2 regions of the Paenibacillus sp. FSL L8-0494 genome follow, and region 2 is predicted to be linked to the other one. Evidence: riboswitches for the same ligand, from Rfam matches in the RefSeq annotation. Region 2 holds a riboswitch; the other holds the start of a gene.

Region 1 (15,421 bases), 2.4 Mb from region 2:
CAGCAAAAGCGTACGAGTGTTGCTTCCATCGTAGTGATGATGTGCGGTGTAGCGGGGTCGGGTAAAACAACTTTTGCTAAAAAGCTGGAGAAAGAGGGATTCGCCAGACTTTCGATAGATGAAGATATTTGGGCCACGCACGGCCGTTTCGGGGTGGATTATCCAGAGCAGAATTATGAGTTCTATAAAGAAGAGTCGGAGATAAAACTACGGGGGGAGCTGGTGAATCTGCTTCAGGCAAAACATCATGTTGTCATCGATTTCAGCTTCTGGCAACGTCAGAGACGGAACGATTACAAGCAACTTATTGAGGATTATGCTGGCGTGTGGGAACTGATTCACTTAAAGGTTCAGCCGGATGAATTACGTCAGAGACTGCTTATCCGGAGTGAACGTTTTGACGCCAATGCCGCATTTCCGATTACTGAGGACATATTAACCCGGTTTTTAAATGGTTTTGAGATCCCTGCTGGAGAAGGGGAGCTTGTGATCGAAGCATAGATCTGTAACTTGATTTTTGGGCATTTGTCCCCTCATAGAACCACAGCCGGATTAAAATCCCATGGCTGTGGTTCTTTTTTTAAGCGAGTGATTGTGCCATGATAGTCATGGGGGCGATTGAGAGATGTTTAAGGATTTTAAGCTCATAGCCGGACGGCCGGTGTATATACAAATTAAAGACTATATGAAGCACTTAATCATAAAAGGCGGTCTGCAAGGCAATCAAAAGCTGCCCTCCACACGAGAGCTCAGCACATTGCTTAAGGTTAGCCGCAACTCCGTAATCTCTGCTTATGCAGGGCTTGAGGATGATGGCTTTGCTTATGCCGTGCAAGGGCAAGGAAGTTATGTTGCAGCTACGCCGCCCGGCAGTGAAACGATCTCTTCCTGGACGATGGACTGGAAGTCACGTCTCAATGATCACGCGGTGCTGGCAGAGGAACTGGATATCATGAAGCGCGGGATTCGAGCGGAGAAGGGGACGATCTCCTTCACCAGCATAGCGCCTGATGAGAGTCTTTTTGATCTGGATAATGTGAAGAGATCCTTTATGGATCGGATGTCGGTAGAAGGCAACGTTCTGCTAAATTACGGCTATGCCAAAGGGTATAGACCTTTAATAGACTATTTGAAGCAGTATATGGAGCACAAGGGCGTTGAAATGAGGGGCAAGGATATATTGATCACCAATGGTTTTACAGAGGGGTTCGATATTGTATTGTCTGCTCTGAGTAAAAAAAATGGTTCGGTCATTTGTGAGAATCCGACGCATCATACAGCGATCAAAAATTTGAAGCTGAACGGTTTTGAGATCACCGGGATTTCGATGGAGCGTGATGGGATTGATTTGGCGGAGCTGGAGAAAGCATTGCAACAGCAAGCTTTTGACTGTGCATACTTCGTCCCTTCTTATCATAATCCGACCGGAATTGTAATGTCTCCAGAGAAAAGACAGCGGCTAATGAAGTTGATGAATCGCTACCAAGTCCCGGTGATTGAAGATGGTTTTAACGAGGAATTACGATATTCGGGCTCACATGTGGCTCCACTTATCGCAGCAGCAGGCAGCGGCAACAGCGTGATTTATCTCGGCAGCTTCTCCAAGGTATTATTTCCGGGACTACGTGTAGGTTGGGTGCTGGCGGATCAGGAGTTGATTAATTCCCTCGAAAGCGTCAAGCGCGCCCGTACCATTCATACCTCGACGCTGGATCAATCCATTTTATATCAGTATTTATTGGGTGGCCATTTAGAGAAATATTTGAAAAAAGCCAGAGCGGAATACAAACGAAAGTATGAATTAACCCTGCAATGCTGCAAGGATTTTATTCCTTATACGGCGCTGTCAGGGGACGGTGGCCTGCATCTTTTTGTAACCTTCGCGGAGGGCTTTAATACAAGGACGCTGTTGGCGGCCTGTCATGAGCAAGGGGTTATTTTTACAGCAGGAGATATATTCTTCACAGACGGTAAAGGGCAAAATACGATACGGATCGGTTTCTCCAGAGTGACGGATGAGGATATCCGCAAGGGGATCGAGGTTATTGGCAGAACAGCTCGACAACTAATGGGATAAAGAGGTGCTTGAGATGAAAGTAGGCGTAATTATGGGCGGGGTATCCTCAGAGTATGAGGTATCCATGAATAGCGGTAGAGAAATATTGAAGAATCTAGACCCCAATAAATATGAAATTATTCCAATTGTGATCACCAAGCGTGAGGAGCTTATTGAGCAGGCAAAAGGGATCGATATCGCACTGCTTGCACTTCATGGAGCTTACGGCGAGGATGGTACGGTTCAGGGAACGCTGGAGACGATGGGGATTCCGTATACGGGCAGCGGGGTTTTGTCTAGCAGCATTTGCATGGATAAAGATCTCTCCAAAAAGCTTATGCGCTGCGCAGGCGTCAACACAGCAGATTGGCTATGCTGGGACAGCATGAAGGATTATTCGGCTGAAGCGGTGGAACGGCTCGGATATCCGGTTATGGTGAAGCCATGTTCAGGCGGCTCGAGTATCGGAATGGAAAAAGTGAGCAGCAGCGAGGAGCTGTTGTGCGCAGTGCAGAAGGCTTTTGCCTGTGATCAGGCGATTTTGATTGAAAGCTACATTCAAGGCCAAGAAATCACCTGTTCTATTCTAAACGGAGAGCTGCTGCCTATTCTGGGAATTACCTCAGCAAATGCCGAGTGGTTCGATTACAGTGCTAAGTACGAAGAAGGCGGAGCAGATGAACGGGTCATTGAATTGCCTACTGAAGTGCATGAGCGGGTACGCGAGGCTGCCTTGAGCTGTTATAAAGCACTAAAATGTAGCGTGTATGCACGGGTTGATATGCTGCTTAAAGAGGGTATTCCTTATGTGCTGGAGGTGAATACGTTACCAGGCATGACGAAGGCCAGTCTTTTACCCAAAAGCGCGCAAGCGGCAGGCTACACCTTCAGCGGACTACTGGACGAAATCATCTCCCTTTCCCTAACGGAAAAGAGTGCAAAAGAAGAGGTGTACAGCCATGCATAATGAATGGATTGCTCCACGAGTGCGGGAGATTGCGCCATCGGGGATTCGGGCTTTTTTTGACCTAAGTACGGGGAATCAGGATATTATATCGCTGGGTGTAGGGGAACCAGATTTCGTTACACCGGAGCATGTAAGAGCTGCCTGTATTCGTGCCTTGAACAATGGGGAAACGATGTATACGCCAAATTCCGGTTTACTGGAGCTTAGAGAGGAGATCGCTTCTTATCTGCACACAAGTTTCAAGCTTCGCTATGAGCCAAACGATGAGATTATGGTTACGGTGGGAAGCAGCGAGGCTGTGGACTTGGCATTACGAGCTTTCATTACACCTGGGGATGAGATTATCGTCCCTTCTCCGAGCTATATCGCATATTCGCCGATTACCCATTTGAACGGGGGGGTTACGGTGGAGGTAGAATCTTCGGCCGAGCAGGGGTTTAAGCTTACTGCTGAAGCGTTACGGAAGGTGATTACCCCGCGTTCCAAGCTTCTTATGGTGAATTTTCCGACTAATCCTACAGGTGCAGTAATGACTTATGAAGACTGGCTGCCTATTGCACAGATTGTAAAAGAGAATAACCTACTGGTCATTTCAGATGAAATTTATGCCGAGCTTACGTATGACAGTCAGCATGTCAGCATCGCCTCTCTTCCCGGGATGCTGGAAAGGACGATTGTGATTAGCGGCTTCTCCAAAGCTTTTGCAATGACTGGCTGGAGAGTTGGTTATGCTTGTGGCGATCGAGAATTAATTGCTGCGATGCTAAAAATCCATCAATACACTGCGATGTGTGCCCCGGTGCTCGGTCAAATTGCTGCGATTGAATCATTGCGCAACGGAATGCAGCATAAGGAACACATGAAGCAATGCTTCGATGAGCGGAGAAAGCTGCTGGTTAGTGGATTTCGATCCATCGGACTACCTTGCCACGAACCGGCGGGCGCTTTTTATGCCTTTCCTTCCATCGCTCATACCGGAATGAAATCAGAAGACTTCGCTTTGCAGCTGCTCAGGGAGGTCGGTGTCGCTGCGGTTCCGGGTCATGTGTTTGGAGCAGGCGGAGAGGGGTATATCCGCTGCTCCTATGCCGCTTCCTTACAAAAATTGACGGAGGCGCTGGAGAGAATCGAAGATTTTATGAAAGTGAAGTTGTAATTCTAGAAGTCCCCCTCTATCATAGATGGGGGCTTTTCTGCGAATATGAGATAGAATAGGTTATACGGATACATTTAATAGGAGGTCGTAATTATATGCTTTCAGATATTCAAGACGTAATTAAACAAATCATTCCGGCTGATGATCAGTCCATCCTCAAGGCGGAGCATCGGCTGAACATTCTGACCAAACCTCCGGGCAGTTTGGGACAATTGGAACCTCTAGCTGTTAAGCTCGCTGGAATTTCGGGTACGGAGCAGCCTAGTTTCACCAAACGAACAGTTGTTGTGATGGCTGCTGATCATGGGGTGTGCTGCGAAGGGGTGAGCGCATTTCCACAGGAAGTCACGCTGCAGATGGCCCATAACTTTCTCAGCGGTGGAGCGGCTGTAAATGTATTGGCACGTCAAGCTGGGGCAGAGGTACAGTTTGTTGATGTTGGCATAAACGGCGATCTTAGTCATGTCGATCTGATTGATCGTAAAGTGCGCCGGGGAACGGATAACATGGCTGTGGGACCTGCGATGAGTCGTGAGGATGCCATGAATGCTCTTCTTGTTGGGATAAGAGTTGCGCAGGAAGCGGTTAAGAACGGAACGGAGATTTTTATAACAGGCGAAATGGGCATTGGGAATACTACGGCTAGTGCTGCCATTCTATGTGCTCTCAAAGGAATAGCCCCTGAAGTAGCTGTGGGACGAGGAACGGGAATTGATGATGAACGTTTACTACATAAAATTGCAGTGGTGGAACGCGCCTTAAAGGTAAATCAACCGAATTCAGCAGATCCGTTGGATGTATTATCTAAAGTTGGCGGACTGGAAATCGCTGGCTTGGCGGGACTGATTCTTGGTGCGGCTGCTAATCGGACACCTATCATTTTGGATGGTTTTATTTCGGGGGCGGCAGCGCTTGTGGCAAAAGCCCTTGCACCTGAATCCATCGCTTATATGATAGCCTCTCATGTATCAGGAGAACGGGGTCATAAGCTAATGCTGGAGCAGCTTGGACTTGAACCGCTGCTTAATCTCGGTCTGCGATTGGGTGAGGGAACAGGGGGAGTATTATGCCTTCATTTAATCGAGGCGATCTGCCGCATTTTGAGCGAAATGGCAACCTTTGAAAGTGCAGGCATCTCTGGAGCTGGTCAACGATGAGCATTCTTGTAACGGGAGGCGCACGTAGCGGTAAAAGTGGTTTTGCAGAAAAATTGATGCATTCACTGGCAGATCAGGCCTTCTATGTAGCAACCGGACAGGCTTTTGACGACGAAATGAAGGAACGGATTGCTCTGCATCAGCATCAACGAATGGAAAGTGGTTACGCTTGGGAGACGCTTGAGGAACCGTATGATTTACCAGATCTGCTAAAGCGATTATCGGGTGAAAAAGCGGTGCTCGTAGATTGTTTAACCTTATGGTTATCCAATGCATTATTGGCCGTGGAAGGTTTTGAAAATAGGCAAGAGCTTGTTGAGAGTGAGATAGCAAGACTTGAAGACAGTGTGCGTTCTTTTCAAGGGACGCTTATTCTGGTCACTAATGAGGTTGGCGACGGGATTGTTCCGGAGTATGCGCTTGGCCGATTGTATCGTGATCTGGCGGGACGAATGAACGCCCTGATCGCTCGGCAATGCGAACAGGTCTTTCTAGTAACTGTTGGAATTCCGATTGAGCTTAAGAGCAGGGAGTATCGTTTATGAGGGAGCGCAGGGATGCGGCCGTAGCTGCCTTTCAGTTCTTATCCCGATTTCCTGTAAAAGGTGATCCGGGATTCTCTCCTGAACTGCTGCGCCGCAGTGTAATCTTCTATCCCATGGTAGGCGCAGCAATTGGGCTGTGTGTAGCTGCTGGAGCAGCCCTGACGGGATTGCTTTTACCTGCTTGGCCAGCTGCTGTGCTCACTCTGATTCTGTGGGTAGGCCTCACTGGCGGGTTGCATCTTGATGGCTGGATGGACAGCGCAGATGGTCTGCTCAGCTATCGGCCACGGGAGCGGGCCCTGGAGATTATGAAGGACAGCCGTGTGGGTGCGATGGGCGTACTCGCCTGCGTGCTGCTCCTGCTGTTTAAAGCTTCTTTGCTGGCAGCTCTAATCGAAGGCTACGCCTACTACGAGCTGCCGCTGCTCTTGGTACCAGCGGTCTGGAGCCGCTGGTATATGGTGCGGGCAATGGTGCGTTATCCCATTGCCCGTGGAGACGAGGGGCTGGCCGCGAACTTCGCCGGCCTAGCTTCCTCGCATGAGCGGCGCGCGCTGGCAGTCGCCGCGCTGCTCTCGCTGGCCGCCGCCGCTGCGCCACTGGCGCTCGGCGCTGGCTTAGCCGCGTGGCCGCTGCATCTGGCGGCAGCTCTGCTGCTGCCGGTCGCGGCCTTGGCCTGCGGCACCGCAGCTGCGCGGCGGATCAGCAGCCGGCTCGGCGGGCTCACCGGCGACGTGTACGGCGCGCTGAACGAGCTGCTGGAGGTTGTGCTTCTGCTAGTGTTATTGCTGCTCCAGCACAATTTAATGTAAGCTCTACGGATGAACCTTGAGTAATTTGCTGTAGGTAGCTCTACGGGTGAACCTTGAGTAATTTGCTGTAGGTAGCCCCACGGATGAACCTTGAGTACAATTTGTTATGAGTAACCTTTGCGTTTTTAGGAGATTGACAGGGAAGAGGGATGACATGTTATTTGCCATTCTGCTATTTATAATTGCTGGCCTTGCTGAGATCGGTGGCGGATATTTAGTGTGGTTATGGTTGAGAGAATCAAGGCCACTTTGGTACGGCTTAGTGGGGTCCTTGATTCTGATAGCGTATGGGATTATCCCTACGTTGCAGAAATTCCCTTCCTTCGGCAGAGTGTATGCGGCTTACGGCGGGGTGTTTATCGTGCTCGCGGTCTTATGGGGATGGCTTGTAGACAAGAAGACACCAGACGTATATGACTGGGTCGGAGCAGGTATTTGTGTGATCGGTGTATCGGTCATCCTCTGGGCACCGCGACACTAAGTTGAGTGATGTTTGCTTAGCCATAAAAGCTGAATGAAAGCTGAGTAACCTAGTTTTTACTGAGTGAGTAACTTGGCTTCGGACTCAGGGGACCTTATTTGCGAAAAAAGGGTTATTTTGGAGCGTTTTCGGACACCAGAGGCGCTATTTGAACAAAAAAGGCTGAGTCAGGGTTGATTATGAGGCCATAGCGTCTCTCGAGTCCGAAAAAGCCTCCAAATGGTAGTTTTTCGAGTAATAGCGGCATCTGAGTCCGCAAGCCAGCAGCAAATAGCGTGCTGAGGTCTAAGTGAGAGCTTCGCGCAAGCTAGTGCATGTAGCTGATTCTATTGCAGTAGGTAGCATCCACGGAGGAACTTAGAGTAATTTGCATTAGGTAGCATCCACGGAGGAACTTTGAGTAATTTGCTGTAGGTAGCATCCACAGATGAACTTTAAGTAATTCGCTGTGAGTAACTTGGCTCCGGACTCAGGAGACCTTATTTGCGAAAAAAGGGTTATTTTGGAGCGTTTTTGGACACCAGAGGCGCTATTTGAACAAAATAGGCTGAGTCTGGGTTGATTATGAGGCAATAACGTCTCTCGAGTCCGAAAAAGCCTCCAAATGGCAGTTTTTCGTGTAATAGCGGCATCTGTGGACCTCTGTCAAGAAAGTGGACACTCACGCAACAGACATTCTAGTCAATTGCTCAGCAAAACGAACTGGAGAAAGATACCCCAGCGCGCCATGCATTCGCTTGCGGTTATAATAAAACTCAATATATTGAAAAAGTGTCTGGTAGGCTTGCTCCTTAGTTTTGAATCGTGGATTACAATAAATGAGCTCCTTTTTCAAAATGCTGTGCCACGACTCGATACAGGCGTTATCATAACAGTTACCTCTGCGGCTCATGCTGGACTCCATGCCATACGCTTTCAACTGCTGCCTGTATTCATGAGAAGTATATTGAGAACCTCTATCGGAGTGATGTAATAGACCCTTTTCCGGTTGTTTAGCTTCGTAAGCATCTTGTAAGGCGCCCGAAATTAAGCTAGTTTCCATATGGTTCTCCAAGCGCCACCCCACGATTTCGCGCGTGCAAAGGTCCATTACACTAGCCAGGTACAAGCGCCCTCCCCGGCAAGGAATGTACGTAATGTCGGTAACCCATACTGAATTGGGTTTGAGTATTTTAAATTGCTGGTTCAGCGTATTCGGGGCAATCGGATGGTCATGATTGGAGTCAGTGGTCTGTACGCGATACGTTTTGGAGACAATGGAGCGAAGCTTCATATGTCGCATGTACACACTCACCGTGCGTTCGGTAACGGTATGACCTTCTTGATGTAACAGGCGGGTGATCTTCGGACTCCCATACCGCTTTTGATGGTCTGCAAAATGATACTGAATTCGCTTCATTATCGCAGCCTTACGAAGCATATGCGTACTGTTTTTTTCTGTCCGCCACTTGTAGTACCCGCTCCGTGACACATGTAGGGTCATGCACATCTTCTCCAAGAGAAACTCGGAGCGATGTTTTTCAATAAACTGGAATCTCAGTTCCTTGGTTTGCTGAAGATGTGCACTGCTTTTTTTACGATCGCTAATTCCTCTTCCACATCGGCAATCTTGTTATCTTTTTCTTGAAGTTGACGGCTCATTTCTTTCAACTGTGCCTCGAGTTCCCGTACTCGATCCACGCTAGCTGCCGGTTCATTCTTTAGTTCTCGATACTGGCTCATCCATTGATGCAGGGTACTTTTTGGGATGTTGAGCTCTTCCGCCAAGTCGCCCACTGTCTTTGTTTGCTCTTGAATGAACTGCACTGTCTGTTTTTTAAATTCTTCGTTGTACCGTTGTCGATGTTCTCCCATGTGAACACACCTCCGTGGACTCATTATCGCCAGTCTGTTAACTACTGTCCACTTTTTATTCTAGCTTCACTGAGTCCGCAAGCCAGCAGCAAATGGCGTGATGAGTCTAAGCGAGAGCTTCGCGCAAGCCTAGCGCATGCACCCTGAGTCTAAGCGAGAGCTCCGCGCAAGCCTAGCGCATGCAGCCGAGTCTAAACGAGACCTCAGCAAGCGCTAGCGAGCCATAAACTAAAAACCCCCCTTCAACACTTTCGTGTGAACGGGGGTTTTTAGTTTACAAGCGTTAAATCTTAAATTGCTGCACAGCTTCTTGGAGTTTCTTGGCTTGCTCATACAGATGTTTTACGGTTTCTGCATGGCCTTCCAGTTCGACACGCTGCCGCTCTGAGTTAGCAGCGAGTGTGTCCGCACTTTCTTGCGATCTTGATGTAATTTGTGCAGTTTCTTCGACGGAAGCACTGACTTCTTCTGTACTTGCCGAGATTTGCTGTGTAGCCGCAGATACGGATTGGATGCTGTGATTGATGCTTTGGATAAGGATCAAGAGGTGATTAAAGGCATCACCTGCTTCTGCTACCTTGCCGACTCCAGAGGCAACCTCAGAATTCACGTGGTTCATCTCGGTAACGGAGCGGCTCATATCTTCTTGAAGCCCAAGTAGGAAGTCACGGATCTGTTCGTTTGCGTTACGGGATTGTTCAGACAGCTTGCGTACTTCTCCCGCAACAACAGCAAAGCCGCGTCCATGCTCTCCTGCACGTGCAGCTTCGATTGAAGCATTCAGCGACAGCATTTGGATCTGTTTCGTAATTTCAGTAATGCTGTGAACGACTTCTCCGATCATTACTGAACGCTCATTCATGATTTGTAATTGATCCAGCGACTGTAGGGAAGCACGTTCAACCTGGCGCATTTGCAGCACGGCACTTTGGGCAATTTCATTACCGCCACTTGCTTCAGCGGAAGCCTCACTGATTTGCTCCGTGACTTCATTCGCTGCTGAGGCAATACTTTGAATGCCTAAATTGATTTCTTCCATTGCTCTCGAGTTATCTGATGCACTGCTAGCGATAGTCGTACTACCTTTGCCGATTTCTACTACCGATGAGCTGGAGTGATCCGCCATATCATTGAGAATCTCAACACGTTCTTTTAAAGAGTTGGAATCTGCAACGACAGTATTTGAGGTTACCAGTACATGTCCGATCATTTCTTTCAGGCGTTGGGTCATCGCTTGGAAGCTTACGGACAACTGTGCAACTTCGTCATTTCCTTTAACTGATAATTCTTCGGTGAAATCTCCCTCTGCGAGCCGGGCACTATAAGCTGCCAGTTTTGAGATTGGACGTGTTATACGCACACTCATAAACCATGCACCAGTTAGACCGATGATCAACGTCAGAAGTGTGATTCCGGCACTTGTCCATAGAATACTGTCTGTTTTTTCTTGAATGAAGCTTACGTCACTGCTTACACCGATAACCATCGTACTTCCGGGAATACCGATATAAGCTGTTTTATGTATACCATGTGCGTCGCTATATGTATCGCTTAGTCCAGTTTTTCCTTTAGAGGCTTGTTGCATTGCAGAGGATACGGTGACACTTTCTGCCCGTTGCAATTTTGCATCGTGATCTGCGGATAGAATCTCAGCTTCTTTCCCTTTCAGATTGACCAGAAAAATGGTTTCCACTCCATGTTGTTTCCTCTTTTCCTGAAAATAGAACTCGAGATTGGTGGCAGACTGATCGTTCTTATTTAGGGTTTGCTGGGCGTGCATTACGTTGAGATTCTTATATACGTCCTGAGCAGCGGCAGTAAGGATTTTGTTAATCTGTGGCATAACATAGCTGTTGAAGATATTGATGGAGATAAAGTAGAAGCTGGTGCTTAACAAAAGAGACGTGAGCAACAGAACAACAAATAATAAACGCGTGAATTTGCGACTGATCGAATGCTTGATACGAAACATATCGTTCTCTCCTTTTTTTATGGACGGTGAGGTCATTTCTTTTTTTGGTCTTCACTAGATACTCCATGCCAACTGCTGGAAATTGGCGACCCGAGATATATTCCATAGTTATGTCATATTTCTACTAAATGGATCGGGAATAAGGTGTTTGATACTATTCTATAGAATTAACCTCTGGATGAATAGTGAAAGTTTTGTCCTATAGAGCATTTTTTTCTGAAAAAAATGAATTATTGCTGACTATTTTAGATAATTGTCGAAAAAAAAGAACTGGAACTACCAATTTCATATAAAAATATTATTTTTATGGATTGTTTAGCGCTATTGTGATAGAGTATTAATGTTTTGTTCCAAAAATTTAATAATGTAAGCCGCGGTTCGTAACCATCCCGCGTAAACAAAACTAGGAGGAGTTTCAGTAATATGTTTAATTTGTTGTGGGGAGTTTTATTTGTTATTGTCAATTTTGCCTTTTTTCTACTCTGTTACCGCCTGTTCGGGAAAAGTGGAATGTATGCCTGGGTAGGTATTGCTACTGTAATTGCTAACATTCAGGTAGCTAAGACGATTGCTATGCCATTTGATATTGTGATGACACTCGGAAATACGATGTATGTCACTTTGTATATGACCAGCGATTTGCTTAATGAGAAGTACGGAAGAGCGGAAGCACGTAAAGCGGTCTGGTTTGGTTTCTTCACCTTGCTTATGACTACAGTCATTATGCAGATGGTACTAGTATTTAAGCCACAGGAGACCGATATCGCTCAGTCTTCTTTGGAGACGATTTTTGGGCTGATGCCTCGACTAGCTGTGGGTAGTCTTACTGCTTACTTCATTAGTCAGTTCCTAGATGTTCGGTTGTACTCTTGGATTCGTAAATATTACAGCACCTCAAGTCAGCTGTGGATTCGTTCCAACGGCAGTACGATGATTAGCTCCTTTGTGGATACACTTATCTTCTGCACCATTGCGTTTGCGGGCTTGTATGACTGGAATGTATGGCTTGAAATTTTGCTTACAACTTATCTAGCGAAGTTCTTACTAACCGCAGTAAGCACACCTATCTTATATATCGCCCGAACCTTTACTTTTGCTGAAGAGGGTACACCATCGACCGTTCAAAAGAAGGACTAAACAACAATACAGCCAGAGCGTACCGATCATAATCGATGCGTGCTGGCTATTTTTTTAGTTGTAAGATGGACTTAATAGTTACATGAAAATGTGTACATAAAAATAATATAAAGCTAAAATAAGCTATCATAGCAATTCTAGCGGGTTAGTCTAACAGGAGCGCCTGCGATGGCGCTTAACACATATACTTTAGTCTGGGCTGGACTTGCGGGGCAGTCCGATTGAAGAAAATGTATATAATTGGTAGTCACAGAAATTACGAACAGGTGTGATCAAGGATGAATCTAGTAGTTCCTATACTGCGTCATGCAGCACAGCAGCCCGACAGCATTGCCTTAACCCATGACCAAGCAAGTCATACCTATACAACATTAGTAGAAACGATGCGGAGAATCGCGAATGGCTTACAGCAAAAGGGTCTGAGGCATGACAAAATCGCGATTTTGTCTACGAATCGTATTGAATTTGTTGAGGTTTTCTTGGGGGCGATTTATGCGGGCTGTGTTCCCATTCCCTTAGATCCCAAATGGAGTGCTAATGAACTGCAGGTTATTATAGAGCAGTGCCAGCCGACAATGATTTTTGCCGAGCCGGAAGCCGCAAAGAATCTGGTTTTCAAGGATCAAGTAATCCAAACATTGACCTTCTCAAATGAACGAACAGGTTCCTATGATCAGTGGCTGGCTGCCTTGAAGCCGGAGGCTGAGTTGGATGAGACGAATGAATTATTATTTATTGGCTTTACTTCAGGCACAACCGGATTGCCTAAAGGTTATATGCGTACCCATTTATCATGGTTAAAAAGCTTTGAGGTCTCGAATATAGCTTTTGAATTGGAAGCTATGAAGGATGTTTTGGCACCAGGTCCATTTGTGCATTCCCTATCCTTATTCGCCGTAATGCAGAGTCTATATTGTGGAGCAACCTTTCATATCACACAAAAATTTAGTGCCACGCAGGTGTTAGAGCTGTGCCGGCAAATTCCGGGCGTGGTGCTGTTCGTCGTACCAACAATGATCGAATCCATGATGTTGCAGGCTGTACCTGGGCAGATACAGATGGATGCGATTATTAGCTCAGGTGCAAAGTGGTCGGAGTTGTCCAAGAAAAGGGGCATGGAAGTGTTTGGTGGAGCGCGTCTTTATGAATCCTACGGTTCTTCAGAAGCGAGCTATATTAGTTATTTGGATGTTCTGACCGAGCATAATCCGACCTCTGTAGGCAAACCTTATCCCGGGGTGCAAATTTCCATTCGTGATGACCAGTTCCGGGAAGTCCCTCCTGGGGAGATTGGGCAGCTATATGTGCGTAGTGATATGATATTTTTAGGCTACCATCAATTGCCGAATGAGACAGCAGCAGCTTTTAGAGAGGGATGGCTTATTTTAGAAGACTATGTTTATCAGGACGAAGCTGGTTATTTATATATGGCGGGACGTTTGAAGAATAAAATCATATCCGGAGGCCTGAACGTTTATCCGGAAGAAATAGAGAGGGTGCTGGAGTTTCTTCCGGAAATAGATGAAGTGATGGTGCTTGGCGTGCCTGACGATTACTGGGGAGAACAGCTGATAGCCCTCGTGAAGTGGAGCGGAGAACAGCACTTATCTGTCGACGAAATTAAGAATTATTGCCGCCAGTATTTAGCAAGCTACAAAGCGCCGAAGCAGCTGTTAACCCTGGATGAATTTATCTATACAAGCAGTGGCAAAATTGCCCGGCAAGCGATGAAAGACTATGTGAAAAGAGCGATGGTATGATAGAAGCAGTAATTGTCATGGCAAAACGTACACCGATTGGCAGAATGGGTGGCTTATTAAGTACACTTGAGCCGGAAGCATTACTGGCGCCGCTTATTCAGCATATTGTAGCCGAAACGAACTTGCCTAAAGAACTGATCGATGATGTCATTATTGGGAATGTTGTGGGCCCAGGAGGTAATATTGCCCGGGTAGCTGCGCTTGAAGCGGGGCTGCCTGTTTCGGTTCCGGGCGTCACCGTGGATCGTCAGTGCGGATCTGGGCTAGAGGCAATTAATATAGCAGCAAGACTGATTCAAAGCGGCGCTGGTGAGATTTATTTAGCGGGTGGTGTCGAAAGTACGAGCCGTGCTCCATGGAAAATGGCTAAACCACAGACGTTAATGGGGGTTCCACAGCTGTATACCCGTGCACATTTTACGCCTAGCTCTTACGGTGATCCGGATATGGGAATTGCTGCAGAGAATGTAGCTCGGAAATACGGGATTTCTCGAGAAGAGCAGGATCAATATGCCTTGAAAAGTCATCAAAAGGCGTTTCATGCTCAGCAAAGTGACCGGTTTCAGCAGGAGATAGTACCTCTTCCGGTAGAGGGGCAGTGGGTGAACACCGACGAATGTCCTCGGGCTAATACGAGTCTGGACAAGCTGCAAAAGCTGCCGCCAATTTTTGATGAAGAGGGTACCGTCACTGCTGGAAATGCCTGTCCTATTAATGATGGCGCAGCGCTTCTATTAATGATGTCTCGGGAGAAATGCCAGCAGCTTAAGCTGAAGCCTATTTTACGGGTCGTGGATGCGCAAGCTGCGGGTGTAGATCCGAACTATTTAGGTATGGGGCCTGTACCAGCTGTGCAAAAGGTGTTAAAACGCCAAAAGCTTACCGTTGCCGATTTAGATATCGTAGAGTTTAACGAGGCTTTTGCTTCACAAGTATTGGCTTCACTGAATGAGCTTCAAATTCCACAGGAAAAGGTCAATCTTGGCGGGGGGGCATTAGCAATAGGCCATCCATACGGAGCTTCCGGGGCTATTTTAATGACTCGGTTATGTGCTGAAATGCAAAATGCCCCTTACCAACGAGGGCTTGCTACTCTGGGAATCGGCGGCGGGATAGGTCTGGCAACACTCGTGGAGGTTATAGAATGAACAGTGTCCGACATCAGATCCATATGACTGCTGAATGGATTTCGGACTACGCACAGAGTATTGAAGCACCCTTGCAGACGATAAATGGAAAGCTGATCGCTCCTGCGACGATGCCTATTATTTTCTGGCAAGACTTCGATATTCCTTGGTTAATCATCGGTGAACCCTTGCTTCACGGCACTCAGAAATTTTCATATCAGGCTCCGATTACGGCGGGGATGATTTTGGATTGTGAATTAGCGTTAACGGGCGAGGTGCAAAAAGAAGGCAGACAGGGTAAACTGACTTTTTACACACATACGCTGGTTTGTAGGTGTGAGGGTGAGCTTATAGTCACCGCAGAAACGGTGTTAATTCGGGTAGGTGATGATCATGA
Region 2 (15,421 bases):
CTCGTATCTAATGAATCAAAAGGACGTTGTAGTAGCGACTGTCCCTTATCATTTAAATAAATAAGTAGAAGATTAAAGATGAGGTTATATCCGGAACGTTCGGAATATAACCTCTTTTGTATTTTATATGAAGGAAATTGTTGCAAATCCACAGAATTTGAAATTTATATGTTGACACAGAGAATGAGAATCAATATCATTTAAAAGTGAAGCAGAGGTAAAGGTCACCTTTGAATATCAAAGCAGTTACATATAGGAGGGTTTTTAATGTTTTGGCTTAACAGAAAAAGATCAGGAAGCATGAAAGTGACAATGAGCGGACTAATAGTGATGACGCTATTACTTTCCGCTTGTGGTAATAATAATGCTGAAAGCTCATCAAATGCAGGAACAGCGCCTACAACAGCTCCTACAGCAGAATCTACAGAGGCACCTGCTGCTCCTAAGACATTAACAGATGCAATGGGCCATGAAGTAACGATTCCGGCTAATCCACAGCGCGTCCTGGGTTCATATTTGGAAGACTCATTGGTAACTCTGGGTGTAACTCCAGTAGCTCAATGGTCAGTTACAAATGGCGTTCAGGATTATCTGACCACTGAATTGAAGGATGTTCCTACAATTAGTTACGATCTTCCGTTAGAGGCTGTAACCAGCTTTGCTCCGGATCTTATTATCATCCCATCGGAGTCTTCTGTTCAGAACGGGATTTACGATCAGTTGAATAAGATTGCACCCACTTATGTAATTGGGGATGAACTAAATCAAGATTGGCGCAAATCTTTGCTCAAGATTGGTGAGATTTTGAACAAAACCTCTGAAGCAGAAAAAGCCATTAAAGATTATGATGTTAAAGCAGCGGCTGCGAAAGAACAGCTTGCAGGAGCTATTGGACAAGAGTCCGCGGCTATTCTATGGTTGGTGCAAAAAAACTTCTATATTGTAGACGAAACCCGCAGCAGTGGTGCTGTATTATATACAGACCTTGGCGTAAAGCTGCCTAACTTAGTAACAGAGATCCCAGTAGGAACAAGAGCAACTTGGAATCCGATCTCGCTAGAGAAGCTTTCTGAGCTGACCGCAGATCATATTTTCCTTGTAAATAGTGATAAGACTGAGGGTTCGGAGATCCTAGATAGTGCAATCTGGAAGGGTATCCCAGCTGTAAAAGCTGGAAATGTGCATGAAATGAGCTCAACAAGCAGCTGGCTTTACAGTGGTGCGAACGCTGGCAGCAAAATCATTGACGATGTGCTAAAAAGTCTTGTGAAATAAAAGTCGTAATTCACCATGAATGAGACTGATCATTTCGGTGGGGAAGGGCGTGCAGATCAAGTATCTCGGGATACAAAGATCTGCACCATTTTTTTATAAACCAATCCCATAGTACGGAAAAATCGTTCCTGCAATTGTACAACATAATTTTTTTTGCGATAATGAGAATGATTGTTGTTATCATATAAACCATTGTAACTATTGAATAAGGAGACAACCCATGGTTTCACCCTCAGATTTCGCAAATCGTATTAAAAATGAACCCAAAAAAGCTTTACATACCCGACCGGCAGCTGCCATTGGTATTCTTATTTTTGGACTTGCTGCTATTGCCTTCGGATTGGCACTTTCGGTCTCAGTGGGTGCGGCAGATATCAAGTTAGCTACAGTATGGGAAGCTATATTTCATTTCAATCCAGATTTACAAAAACATCAGGTGATCAGAGAACTGCGATTTCCACGTGCTATTGCTGGCGCCTTAGTCGGTGCTTGCTTCGCAGTAGCAGGGGCTATCATGCAGGGGATGACAAGAAACCCGCTTGCGGATTCAGGGCTGTTAGGCTTGAATGCAGGAGCAGGAGTAGCGTTGGCAATAGTATTTGCTTTTGCACCCTCACTCTCATTCACTTCACTAATGTTGTATTGCTTTATCGGTGCCGCTGTGGCCTCTTTTATCGTATTCGGAATCGGTTCGCTTTCTTTTAATGGCCTGACCCCCTTGCGATTGACACTAGCAGGTTCGGCAGTTAGTGCTTTATTGGTTGCTATTAGTCAGGGAGTAGCTATTCTTTTCAACTTATCTCAGGATATAGCCTTCTGGTTAGCCGGTGGGATGGGGGGAGCTAGCTGGACTCAGATCAAGATTATATTCCCTTGGGTGGCCGTAGCCTTAATTGCAGCGATGATGTTATCACGATCCGTTACATTACTCAGCTTAGGAAGAGAAGTTGCGGTTGGTCTGGGGCAGCGGACAAGGTTAGTTCAGTTGGCATGTATGATTGTTGTGGTTATCTTAGCTGGAAGTGCGGTTTCAACGGTTGGCCCGATTGCTTTTATAGGACTAATTATTCCACATGTTACACGTTATTTCGTTGGAGTGGACTACCGCTGGATTATACCTTGCTCGGCTGTTCTGGGGAGCTTATTGATTATCTTTGCAGATATTGCCGCAAGAATGATAAATGCACCGTATGAGACACCGCTAGGAGCCTTAATTGCCATCATCGGCGTACCTTTCTTTATTTATTTAGCGAGTAAGCGGAAGGGGGAGCTGTAATGCCCAAAATAACCCTTACTCCAGATGAAAAAGAACGCCGTACACGCACCATAACGGTGTTATCGCTCCTTGCTATACTGATCGTCGTGGTGTTTATAGTCAGTATGAATACAGGGTTTATGCGTCTATCCCCACTGGAGGTATTACATACACTGCTGGGTGATGGAACACATCAGCAAAAGCTTATTTTATTTGATTTCAGATTACCCCGCATAGTAATTTCATTGTTAGTTGGAGCGGGCTTTGCAGTGTCAGGCTGTATTCTACAAAGTCTCGCGCGAAATGCACTTGCTGAACCGGCTACGCTGGGGATAAGTGCTGGTGCAGGTTTTGCTGTAATCATTTTTATCTCGTTCTTTCCGGCTACAACAGCAGCTCCGGTATTTGTCTTGCCTCTCCTAGCGCTTGGTGGGGCTGGCCTGACTGCAGCTTTAATCTATATTCTTGCCTACCGGAAGGCAGATGGTCTGTCTCCTACAAGGCTGATCCTTATCGGGATTGCGGTCGCTGCAGGAATCAATGCTTGCCAGCTTGTATTGGCACTTAGGCTTGATCCTAATAATTATCAATTTGTAGCTACTTGGATCGCCGGGAAAATATGGGGTGGGGATTGGAGATTCGTCCTTGCTTTGCTGCCTTGGATCGTGATTCTGTTACCGTTCGCCTTCTATAAAGCCCGGGTTCTAAATGTATTGAATCTAGGGGACCATACTTCATTAGGTCTAGGAATGCGTGTGGAGAAGGAACGTATTCTCCTTCTGGTAACAGCCGTAGCGCTTGCCGGCTCCTGCGTCGCAGTAAGCGGAGGTATTGGCTTCGTCGGCCTGATAGCACCACACCTGGCTCGCAGGCTCGTGGGACCCCGTCATCAGGTGTTATTACCTGCTAGTGCTTTGACAGGGGCGCTTCTTATGATTACCGCTGATACCATCGGCAGATGGGTGTTGCAACCTGCGGAAGTTCCGACTGGCATTGTGGTTGCGATTATTGGCGCACCTTACTTTTTATATTTACTCGCCAAGTCTAAAGCGTAAATTAGTTCATACTTAGGAGCATAGCTCCATAAAACTTTTAAGGGAGTTGTAGATCATGTCAGAACGTTTGAATACAGAAGAATTAAGTATTGGGTATGCAGAGGCTACTATAGTTAAAGGATTGAACTTGTCTATCCCTACGGGAAAAATCACTGCACTAGTAGGTGCTAACGGCTCCGGTAAATCTACAATCCTCAAAACGATGGCCCGGATTATGAAGCCGAAGAGTGGCACCGTAATGCTGGACGGCAAATCGATCCATAACTTTTCAACTAAAGAGGTTGCTAGGCAGCTAGCGATTCTACCGCAGAACCCAACGGCTCCTGACGGTCTGACGGTATCTGAGCTGGTCAGCTACGGTCGTTTCCCTCATCAAAAGGGATTTGGCACGATGACCGCTGAGGATCGCAACATCATCTCCAACGCCATCTCTGTTACGGGCATGGAATCTTTTCATGATCGCCCTATTGACCGTCTCTCAGGTGGACAACGTCAACGCGCATGGATCGCTATGGCGTTAGCTCAAGAAACAGATATTTTATTCCTTGACGAGCCTACAACCTTCCTAGATATGGCGCATCAGCTCGAAGTTCTTCAGCTATTGCAAAAGCTGAATGAGGAAGAAGGTCGTACCATCATCATGGTCGTGCATGATTTGAATCATGCTACTCGTTATGCGCAGCATATGGTAGCGATTAAGTCCGGTACTGTGGTTAGCGAAGGCTCACCTACTGAGGTTATGACACCAGATGTATTGCGGGAAGTGTTTGGAATTGAAGCGGATATCGTTCCGGATCCACGTACGGGTGTGCCACTGTGTCTTCCTTACGAGCTTGCTGCCTATAAAGCTGTGTAATTTTATCATCTAAAATCATACAACGAACAGGCTCCCGTCATTGACAAGGGAGCCTGTTCGTTGTTACAGTTGTGGTTGCCTACAATTTCATAATAACTCTTTAAAATAGATCAAGGACCATCATTTATACATGGTTAAAGGAGCATGAAAACATGAATATTGACAAAATTCAAGATGACCTAGAGCAGCTAATGACTGCAGGAATAGTGAAAAGTCATGAGAATTTAAAAGATCACGTGTACACTAAAATGGGCGGCAAAGCTGATATTTTGGCTGCACCAGCTACTTATGATGAAATTCAAAAGATCGTTACATATGCAGAACAAAATGGGATAACCCTTACGGTACTTGGGAATGGCTCCAATGTGATTATCCGTGATGGAGGTGTACGTGGGATCGTTCTGCAAACGGCAGGACTGACCGAAATGGGGATTCGCGACAATCTCTTATATGCGCAATGTGGTGCCAAAATAATTGATGTTTCCAGATATGCGCTTGGTAAGGAGCTTACGGGTCTTGAGTTCGCCTGTGGCATTCCAGGAACAGTTGGTGGAGCGCTCTATATGAACGCAGGTGCTTATGGCGGTGAGATCAAAGATGTCCTGCATAGTGCACTAGCTATAAATAAGAACGGGCAATTGGTAACTCTGCAAGGAGATGAGCTGCAATGGGGTTACAGAAAAAGCGTGTTCGCAAGCGGTGAGTACATTGTACTTGAGGCCAAATTTGTTATGACTTCCGGTGATGTTTTAACGATCAAGGCAAAAATGGATGAACTAACTTATTTACGTGAATCGAAACAACCGCTTGAGTATCCATCCTGTGGGAGTGTATTTAAGCGGCCTCCAGGACGTTTTGCAGGTCAGTTAATTCAAGAGAGCGGCTTACAGGGTACAAGAATCGGCGGTGCTGAGGTATCCAAGAAGCATGCGGGATTTATTGTGAATGCAGATAATGCAACAGCCAGTGATTACATCGGGCTAATCCACCATGTAAGAGCGACTGTGAAGGATAAATTCGGTGTAGAGCTGGAAACTGAAGTGGAGATCATTGGAGAAGAATAAATGATAAGCAAAAAGAGCCCGCAATCGCTGTGGGCTCTTTTTGCTTATCATAATCATGTTCGTTTAATCTACTGAAAGGGTGTAATTAGCTCTGTCCGTAGTTATTTCTGCCTTGCGGTCGGCTAAGTCTACGATTTGAAGACCTTCAACAGCTAAATCATAAGTGGATTGTGGCAGGGATACCAGTTCACCATCGGCGTTAAGTGTGCTGCCGAAACCTCTTAATATCAGTGCACTTCCAAGATATTCATCAATAACATCGTCTGCACTCCGGAAATCTACGGACTCTAAATTGAAATGAACTTTATCCAAATCACGAAGTTCTTTCTTTTCAATAGCGATTGTTTCATTCAAATGATTGTTAAGCCAATCCATAAGCTGCTGTATACTTTGTTCCATAAAATGCTCCCACCCTTAGCTCGAAGATTATTATGAATAAGTTACCCTTTTCTTAGGATTTGAATCCTTTTTTTTGCCGCATCTTAATTAATCATATGAATATTTCATGTCATTAAAAAGAAATCCAAAATCAAATTGGCATTGGTTTTGAGCTTCCTAATCTCTACATACGCAGGTCTATCCACGTTAATCTGGAGTTATTTGCTGATCTGTATAAGGTAACAGTAAAGAGTAGAACTTGTCAGGAGCGGGCTACCCATGGTATAGTTCAAGACGCAATATGCTTTATGCTTTAAGAAGAAGTCTGCACTAAAGTTGTGCAGGAGAGGTTCGCGAACTCCCTCTATAAAAAACTAAGAATATATTAAACAGTACAAGCGGTTGCTGTCCTTTATCCGGACGTTGCTTCCGTTTCTTCTTAGTGGAGCCAAGTTTTCGAAATCTCGTTCTTCTTTCCATTACCGGCCAAGGCCGAAGGAAAAGAGAGGGGTTTTTTGTCGTGTCAGAAGGAAGATTGAAAGAGGAAATGCAAGAAGTTACTTTGCTTGGTAATCAGGGAACACAGTACAAGTTTGGTTATGATCCAGACATTCTGGAGGTGTTTGATAACAAACATCCCGGACGTGATTATTTTGTTAAATTCAACTGCCCTGAGTTCACTAGCTTGTGTCCTGTAACGGGTCAGCCGGATTTTGCCACGCTGTATATTTCGTATATTCCTGAACAAAAAATGGTGGAATCCAAATCATTAAAGCTGTATCTGTTTAGCTTCCGCAACCATGGTGACTTTCATGAGGACTGTGTCAACATTATTATGAATGATCTGATCTCATTGATGGATCCGCGTTACATTGAGGTATGGGGCAAGTTCACTCCGCGCGGAGGCATTTCAATTGATCCTTATTGCAACTATGGAAGACCGGGTACGAAGTATGAGGCGATGGCGGAACACCGCTTAATCAATCACGACCTCTATCCAGAAAAAGTGGACAACCGCTAAATTCCAACTTGTGATAAGGAGAGATTCATATGAACAAAAAAGCACTCGTCGTATTCAGCGGCGGACAAGATAGCACCACTTGCCTGGTTTGGGCATTGCAGCAGTATGAGGAAGTGCAGGTAGTTACCTTCAACTATAATCAACGTCATGCGGCTGAAATCGAAGTTGCAACAGAGATAGCAGCTAAGTTTAATGTAAAACAGCATATTCTTGATCTGGGGCTGCTTAATCAGCTGGCACCCAATGCTCTTACCCGTCAGGATATTGATATCGTGGCTGGGGAAGGGGATGAGCTTCCAAGTACTTTCGTCGATGGACGAAATCTGTTGTTTTTATCTTTTGCCGCAATATTAGCTAAACAACTGGGGTACTCCCATATCGTCACTGGGGTTTGCCAAACGGACTTTAGCGGTTACCCGGACTGCCGTGATGTTTTTGTGAAATCATTGAATGTTACGCTGAACTTATCTATGGACTATGAGTTTGCGATCCACACTCCCCTAATGTGGCTGGATAAAAAAGAAACGTGGAAAATGGCAGATCAACTGGGGTATTTTGATTATGTTCGCGAACACACACTGACCTGTTACAACGGTATTATTGGCAGTGGCTGCGGTACTTGTCCAGCCTGTCTATTGCGTCAGCGTGGTCTTGAGCAATATGAGGCGGAGAGAATGGAGGCCGGCTCTTAATGCTTAACGAGGTTTCAGTCTGCAAAATATTTACGTTCGATGCGGCACACCAGTTAGTGGGACACAAAGGGAAATGCAGCAATCTGCACGGACATACTTATAAGCTCGAAGTAGTGCTTAAGGGCAAACCTATGGCCGCGGAAGGCCACTCGGATGAAGGCTTCGTCATTGATTTCAGCGATATCAAAATGACAGTACAACAAAGCCTTGTAGATCGTTTAGATCACGCTTTTCTTGCTATGGGAAATGAACCTGTGTTAGAGACGTTAACGAATACGGGCTCCAAAGTAGCCTTATTGTCTTTCCGCACCACAGTGGAGAATATGTCTTCATATATTGCCTACAAGCTTAAGCAAGCAGGATTGCCTTTATACTCGGTAAAGCTATGGGAGACTCCAACCTCTTGGGCAGAGGTGCTGGCTGAAGATGTTCCGGATGAAGGGCCATCCTACCGTTTGTATGGAGGCTGTGACTGTGAGTAAGATTCCTGTAACTGAAATGTTCGGTCCAACTATTCAAGGCGAAGGTGCGGTAATTGGAGTGAAGACGATGTTTGTCCGCACCTATGGCTGCGATTATCGCTGCGGCTGGTGTGACTCCGCTTTTACTTGGGATGGTACGGCTAAGAATAAGGTTCGCATGATGGAAGCAGAAGAAATCATAAATGAATTATTGGCGTTAGCTGGAGATAATTTCGACTGTGTTACGATTTCAGGCGGTAATCCTGCCTTGATTGGTGAAGGAATGGGTACCTTCATCAACCTGCTTCATGAGCGTGGAATAAAAGCAGCGATAGAAACTCAGGGGAGTAAATGGCAGGATTGGTTCAATGACGTGGATGTGCTGACAATCAGTCCTAAACCTCCAAGCTCAGGAATGACAACGAATTGGGAAATGCTAGATAACATCATGAGTAAGATGGAGAAACTGGGTCGTTCTACGCATAGCTTGAAGGTCGTAGTGTTTGATGATAAGGATTTTGATTATGCGAAAAACGTTCACCAGCGATATCCGAATGTGCAGCTCTTTCTGCAGCCTGGTAATGATGATGTCACGGAAGAGGGCAACATTTCTGCTCGACTTCTGGGAAGGCTGGAGTGGTTGTTTAATAAAGTAATCGTGGATTCGGATATGAACAAGGTTCGTGTACTTCCACAGCTGCATGCATTGATCTGGCATAATAAGCGTGGCAAATAAAAGATTGATGAAATCGTCCGGGTATCTGCTTACAGATGCTCGGTTTTTATTTTTAACATTTGTAACTTCTAGTAGGTAGATAGTCTGTCCCAGTTTCTGGTATGATTTTGAAAAAAGCTCTTGGAGGTTATTCATTTGGAACAATCAACAGCATTATTAATTATCGATGTTCAAGAAGCCATGTTCTCCTATGAACTAAAGCTGTACGATGAAGAGGGTGTGATGGACAGGATTGTCTCCCTTCAGCAAAAAGCTCGATTAGCAGGTACTCCTATTGTGTATATTCAACATACCGAAGATGAGGAGTACACAAAAGGTACACCCACTTGGCAGATCAGTCACCGCATCACACCGCAGGAAGGCGAAGTTATCGTTGAGAAGCCTACTTGGGATGCTTTTCACCGAACGGAATTGCAAGATGAACTCCAAAAGCTCGGGATCACGAATCTGGTGATCTGTGGGATGCAAAGTGAATTCTGTCTGGATACGACAATAAGACGCGCATACAGCATGGGATATAAAAGTGTACTGGTTTCAGATGCTCATAGCACCTTTGATAATGGGGTTCTGAGTAGTAGGGAGATCGTTAAGCATCATAATGCGATAATTGGAGGTAGATTCGCCCAGTTACGAGCTGAAAGCGAGGTTCAGTTCTAGATGAATACACCCCAGGCTGCCATGAAGCCTATTCAGCGTTCTCGCCTTAGATTGTTTGCTGGCAAACGATATTTTATTTGGAAAAGATATTTGAAATGGTACACTGGACGAAGCAAAATAGCGAAGCAGCGTACGGATGAAACATTATCTTATGCAGCTATGACTCATGCTACCCCGTTATTAAGAAGTCTTCGGAATGTAGATATGCTGCTTCAATACAATAAAATTACTAACTTACGGCTGGCAATTGCGAAGCTGGATGGACTTGTTGTGCAGCCGGGGGAGACTTTTTCCTACTGGAGAAGTATTGGTAAGCCCACTAAACGAAAAGGGTATCTGGAGGGTATGGTGCTGCATTATGGTGGTTTTCATTCCGGGGTTGGAGGAGGCTTATGCCAGTTGTCTAATCTGATCTATTGGATGGCACTGCACACACCACTTACCGTTATGGAACGGCATCGTCACAGCTATGATGTATTTCCAGATGAACAACGTACACAACCTTTTGGAAGCGGGGCGACCTGTTCTTATAACTATTTGGATCTTCAATTGAAAAATAACACCGCTCAAACGTATCAACTAAAGCTCTGGCTGGACGATAGCCATTTACACGGGGAATGGAGATGCAATGAGCAGGCGCTTTATGATTATGAAGTATACGAAAGTGATCATAGGATTAGTCTAGAGCCTTGGGGCGGATATATACGCAGTAATAAGATCAGTCGAAAAGTATATACCCGATCTGGAGATCTAATTGGAGATGAAGCTGTAACTGATAATTACGCACTGATGATGTATTCTCCGCTTCTTCATGGATAAGAGGTTAGGGCTTAGGGATATAACATAGAAAGGTATGATCGTTATATCTCTAGACCATCTCCAAAGGAGCGGATTAACAGCATGAAAGCACTAACCTACCAAGGGAAGAAAAAAGTGGAAGTTAAAGAAGTAGCTGATCCGAAGCTTGAGAAAAAAGATGACATTCTTGTTCGGATTACCACTACGGCGATTTGTGGCTCGGATCTGCACATTTATAACGGAGAAATTCCAGGTATGCATGATGATTATGTTATTGGTCATGAGCCGATGGGGATTGTTGAGGAAGTGGGACCTGACGTAACTAGAGTCAAAAAAGGTGACCGAGTCATCATCCCCTTTAATGTCGCCTGTGGGCAGTGTTTTTTCTGCCAGCATGAGATGGAGAGCCAATGCGACAATGCTAATGACGCCAAGGACACAGGCGGTTATCTTGGTTATTCCGATACTTATGGCGGTTTTGCTGGCGGACAAGCTGAATTGCTGCGGGTACCATATGGTAATTTTGGGCCTTTTGTAGTTCCGGAGGATGCAGAAATGGAAGATGAGAAAATTCTTTTCTTATCTGATATTGTGCCTACTGCTTGGTGGGGAGTAGAAAGCGGGGGAGTGAAGCCGGGAGATACGGTCATTGTTCTCGGCTGCGGGCCCGTGGGACTGCTAACTCAAAAGTTTGCCTGGATCAAAGGAGCCTCTAGAGTCATTGCTGTTGACCATATCGGCTACCGATTGCAACATGCGAAGTTGACCAATAATGTTGAAGTTTATAACTTCGAAGAGATCAAGGACATTGGGGCTCATTTGAAGGAGATCACTCATGGGGGCGCAGATGTGGTTATTGACTGTGTGGGTCTAGATGCCAAAATATCTGCCTTGGAGAAAGTGGAAACGGTTCTGAAGCTGCAAGGGGGCTCGCTCAGTGCATTCAGAATGGCCGCGGATATCGTACGTAAATTCGGAACCATCCAGCTTGTAGGGGTCTATGGACTTAATTACAATATGTTCCCGCTGGGTCAGCTATTTGAACGAAACATCACATTAAAGATGGGACAAGCGCCGGTGATTCACTATATGCCGTTGCTGTATAAGATGATTAAAGAAAATAAATTTGATCCTACAGATATCATTACGCATCGCCTGCCAATTAGTAAAGCGGAGCATGGCTATGACGTTTTTAGTGAGAAAAAAGAAGATTGCATCAAGGTTGTTCTGAAGCCCTAGCCTTTTAAGAAGCATGAGCTTTCGTCAGAAATGACATTGCTTGTGCTTTTTTTAGTGAAATCTTATGAAAAAAGATGCATTTTTTCACGGTCTGCGTTAAATTAACATAAGTGACTTAAGATATTGAAAGGACGCGTAACATGTGAAACTTAAAAAACCGCCACTTCCGATTCCACTATTAATGTTGATAGGGATTGTGGCCATCTCTTTTTCCGCCATTTTTATTAAATGGTCTGATGCACCTGCATCTATACAAGGCATGTACAGATTATTATTTACCTCACTGCTGATGCTGCCTTTTGCAAGACCCTATAGTGGAGCTGCTTTTGCTCTAAGTAAAAAAGACTGGCTAATGCTCATCCTTTCAGGCGCAATGCTTGCGCTGCATTTTTTGCTATGGATGGGATCATTAAAGTATACTTCGGTAGCTAGTTCAACAATGATCATGGCGCTGGAGCCTGTATTTATTATGCTGGGTGTTTATTTTTTGTATAAGGAAAAGACAGCTCTGTCTGCTATTCTAGGGCTTGGCATTGCAATTGGCGGTGTCGTGTTTATCGGCTGGGGTGATATTGGAATCTCTGCAGATAATCTTAAAGGTGATCTATTATCGGTCGGAGGCACTGTCGCGGTAGCTGTACATATGCTGATCGGTCAAAAGCTAGTGGTGCGCATGCCCTCTTATTTATATAGCTTGATTGTCTTCTTGTCAGCCGCTGGCGTGTTCGCCGTATACAATCTGTTCATGGGGATTTCCTTTTTTAATTATCCGGCCAAGGAATGGGGAATCTTTGTATTGTTAGCAGTGGTGCCAACGGTGTTTGGCCATATTTTGTTTAATTGGTTACTACAATATGTATCTGCGACTACGGTTTCAATGAACATTTTAGGAGAACCAGTGGGTGCCAGTATCTTAGCGTATTTACTCTTGGGTGAACAGCTAACAACCTTACAATGGGCAGGTGGGCTGCTCGTTATGATTGGACTCGCAGTATATTTGTACGCGGGAAGAAGGAAAACTATCCGGATGGCTGATGCCATTCAGAATGCTTCATAACAGATATTTTACACATAAAGGGGTAGCAATGGATGGAAGAGCAGAATCAATATTCAAATAATCAGGCAGAAAAAAACGCTGTGCCAACAAGCGAAGAACTATGGAACGAAGATACTTATACCGCTTGGGTAACTCGGTTTGGTACACCGTCAGAAGCAGCTGCAAAATTAATAAAGGAACCAAGTGCAAAGCTTTACCCGCTCCTTTCTTTTTTTGGAGAGGTGAAGGGGAAGAAAATGATGAATTTAATGGGCTCAAACGGAATGAAGGCCGTGGCACTCTCATTACTAGGTGCGGAAGTAACGGTTGCTGACTTCTCGGAAGCCAATGCGCGATATGCGGCTGATCTTGCCCAAGAAGCAGGGGTACCACTAACCTATATCGTCTCAGATATTCTTAAGCTGCCAGAAGACGTCCTTGATGGTTCATATGACATCGTCTTCGCGGAGTTAGGAATTGTTCATTACTTTACCAACCTTACACTATTCATGGAAACAGCTCGCCGATTGCTTTCTCCTGGAGGCGTATTTGTACTCCGCGATTTTCATCCGGTAACGACCAAGCTTATTTCCTCGAAGGGATCTACTGCGAAGGTACGCAAACACAAAGTAAACGGAGATTATTTTGACTCATCATTGGAAGAGAAAAAGGTATCCTATTCCAAGTATTTGCCTTCCACAGGTAAACCAGCAGGTGAACAAGAGCATAGTGTTGTGTATTGGCGCCGCTGGACACTCGGAGAAATTGTAACCGCAGCAGCTAATAGCGGACTAGTGATCCGCCAATTAGTAGAAGAACCTAATCTATCTTCCGACGTGTATGATAAGGGAATTCCTAAGACCTTCACATTGGTGGCTGGAAATGGCGCAAGCCTGTAGGAGGGTTCGCAGACATGTGATTTTTAGGGTATAACATTTGTGCTGAACTGAGGTGCTCTCGGTTCAGTTTTTTTTGTGTAAAACATAAAATTTTAAACTTTTTTACGGAGATTATTCCATTACAATGGCAACTTATAGGGAATACAATGATTTTACATTCCGGATTGAAAGCGATTACTTTAAGGGTTAATGCATTCTCAAAGAATTTGAGGTGGATATCAAAATGAACGAAGTGTTGCTTCGTATGGAGGGAATCAACAAGTTTTTCCCAGGTGTTCATGCTTTGAATGAATGTCAATTTGAGCTGAAGCGTGGGGAAGTTCATGCGTTAGTAGGAGAAAATGGCGCTGGCAAGTCTACCCTTATGAAGATTGCGACAGGTGTCTATTCCAAGGATACTGGTCAAATGTGGTACAAGGGAAATGAAGTGGAGATTGTTAATACCCGTGAAGCACAGGAGCTTGGAATTAGTATCATCCATCAGGAATTGAATTTAATGCCTCATCTTACGGTCGCCCAGAACATTTACATTGGACGAGAGCCGCGAAAAGGTCTGAAATGGTTCGTTGATGATGTGGAGATGAACCGAAAAGTTCAGGTACTGTTTGATCAAATGAATCTGAAGCTGGATCCCAGAGTTTTGGTATCAGACCTGACCGTTGCTAATCAGCAAATGGTTGAAATCGCTAAAGCCTTGTCTTTCCAAGCCGAGGTATTGATCATGGATGAACCAACCGCCGCGTTAACAGATACAGAAATTAACGAGTTATTTCGAATGATTGAGCAGCTACGAGATAAAGGTGTGGGAATTATTTATATCTCTCACCGCATGGATGAATTGAAGCGAATTACAGACCGCATTACAGTTATGCGCGATGGTTGTTATGTTGATACCGTTCGTACCGATTCAATAACGATTGATCAGATCATCAGCATGATGGTTGGACGTGAATTATATCAAACGTCGAAACCAACGATTGCGAAACAGACTCAGCAAGTTGTCTTAGAAGTTCGGAAGCTTTCTAGAGGGCATGCGTTCAAGGATATTAGCTTTCATCTGTATAAAGGTGAGATTTTGGGCTTCGCTGGTTTAATGGGAGCTGGACGTACCGAGGTTGTTCGTGCCGTATTTGGTGCCGATCCCATCGATGAGGGTGAAATTATGCTCCATGGAAAATCGGTTCGTATACGTCAGCCACATCAAGCGGTACAGCATGGTATTGGGTATTTGTCCGAAGACCGTAAACGTTTCGGACTGCTTGTGGATATGGATATCAGCATGAATAATGCGATTGCCTCCTTTTATAAATTCCGTAATTCATTTGGCTGGATGAAGGAGCGGGAGATGCGAAGCTCAGCGGAGCAGCATGTTGAAGCGCTAGCCACCAAAACTCCAAGTGTAGGTCAAAAGGTTAAGTTTCTGTCCGGAGGTAATCAGCAGAAAGTGGTCATCGGCAAGTGGTTGACTAGAGACTGTGATGTACTCATCTTCGATGAGCCTACACGAGGTATTGATGTAGGCGCGAAAAGTGAAATTTATAAGCTGCTGGATCAGCTTGCGAGTCAAGGGAAGGCGATCATTATCATTTCTTCAGATCTTCCTGAGATTCTAAGAATGAGCCACCGGATTATCATTATGTGTGAAGGGCGTATAACAGGAGAACTCCCCGCAGAAGAAGCATCGCAGGAGGCGATTATGAAATATGCGACCAAACGTTCATAACTGTTCAAGAGTTAACCGGAGGTGTCAGGGCTATGAAGATCGCGGATAAAGAGATTAGTCAGCCAGCGGGTATGAAGCAAACGGGAGGGCAATCCGGATTCAAACAAAAATTATTGGCATTTGCCAGTCTGATCATATTGGTCATCGTATTCTCTTTATCTTCCAGCAACTTTTTTCAGTTCTCAAATCTTGTCGGAATTCTAGTTTCTACAGCTGTAATTGGGGTATTAGCGCTTGGAGCTACCTTTGTTATTATTACGGGCGGCATCGACCTTG

What was found. Region 2 has a riboswitch for preQ1 ahead of queF (preQ(1) synthase). Riboswitches for the same ligand answer to the same signal wherever they lie in the genome.
Region 1: it holds a riboswitch for preQ1, as region 2 does, so the genes downstream of both, NYE35_RS06430 (queuosine precursor transporter) here and queF (preQ(1) synthase) in region 2, are expected to answer to the same signal.

What each region holds. Positions count from the first base shown of each region.
Region 1 is NZ_JBBOPQ010000001.1:1,424,993-1,440,413, forward strand. Features, by position in the region: gene NYE35_RS06375 (AAA family ATPase) at 1-501, shown strand, start outside; gene pdxR (MocR-like pyridoxine biosynthesis transcription factor PdxR) at 626-2,077, shown strand; gene NYE35_RS06385 (D-alanine--D-alanine ligase) at 2,091-3,023, shown strand; gene NYE35_RS06390 (aminotransferase class I/II-fold pyridoxal phosphate-dependent enzyme) at 3,016-4,179, shown strand; gene cobT (nicotinate-nucleotide--dimethylbenzimidazole phosphoribosyltransferase) at 4,275-5,336, shown strand; gene cobU (bifunctional adenosylcobinamide kinase/adenosylcobinamide-phosphate guanylyltransferase) at 5,333-5,881, shown strand; gene cobS (adenosylcobinamide-GDP ribazoletransferase) at 5,878-6,693, shown strand; gene NYE35_RS06410 (YnfA family protein) at 6,848-7,174, shown strand; gene NYE35_RS06415 (IS3 family transposase) at 7,836-8,762, opposite strand; gene NYE35_RS06420 (transposase) at 8,711-9,028, opposite strand; gene NYE35_RS06425 (methyl-accepting chemotaxis protein) at 9,312-11,000, opposite strand; PreQ1 riboswitch class I at 11,368-11,413, shown strand; gene NYE35_RS06430 (queuosine precursor transporter) at 11,424-12,137, shown strand; gene NYE35_RS06435 (AMP-binding protein) at 12,416-13,897, shown strand; gene NYE35_RS06440 (thiolase family protein) at 13,894-15,045, shown strand; gene NYE35_RS06445 (FAS1-like dehydratase domain-containing protein) at 15,042-15,421, shown strand, end outside; gene NYE35_RS06450 (MaoC family dehydratase) at 15,418-15,421, shown strand, end outside.
Region 2 is NZ_JBBOPQ010000001.1:3,792,772-3,808,192, reverse strand. Features, by position in the region: gene NYE35_RS17320 (APC family permease) at 1-64, shown strand, start outside; gene NYE35_RS17315 (iron-hydroxamate ABC transporter substrate-binding protein) at 268-1,275, shown strand; gene NYE35_RS17310 (FecCD family ABC transporter permease) at 1,496-2,551, shown strand; gene NYE35_RS17305 (FecCD family ABC transporter permease) at 2,551-3,585, shown strand; gene NYE35_RS17300 (ABC transporter ATP-binding protein) at 3,641-4,441, shown strand; gene murB (UDP-N-acetylmuramate dehydrogenase) at 4,594-5,505, shown strand; gene NYE35_RS17290 (hypothetical protein) at 5,569-5,904, opposite strand; PreQ1 riboswitch class I at 6,224-6,267, shown strand; gene queF (preQ(1) synthase) at 6,431-6,904, shown strand; gene queC (7-cyano-7-deazaguanine synthase QueC) at 6,934-7,596, shown strand; gene NYE35_RS17275 (6-pyruvoyl trahydropterin synthase family protein) at 7,596-8,078, shown strand; gene queE (7-carboxy-7-deazaguanine synthase QueE) at 8,071-8,793, shown strand; gene NYE35_RS17265 (cysteine hydrolase family protein) at 8,929-9,450, shown strand; gene NYE35_RS17260 (VanW family protein) at 9,451-10,269, shown strand; gene NYE35_RS17255 (zinc-dependent alcohol dehydrogenase) at 10,351-11,487, shown strand; gene NYE35_RS17250 (DMT family transporter) at 11,630-12,544, shown strand; gene NYE35_RS17245 (class I SAM-dependent methyltransferase) at 12,577-13,422, shown strand; gene NYE35_RS17240 (sugar ABC transporter ATP-binding protein) at 13,646-15,145, shown strand; gene NYE35_RS17235 (ABC transporter permease) at 15,178-15,421, shown strand, end outside.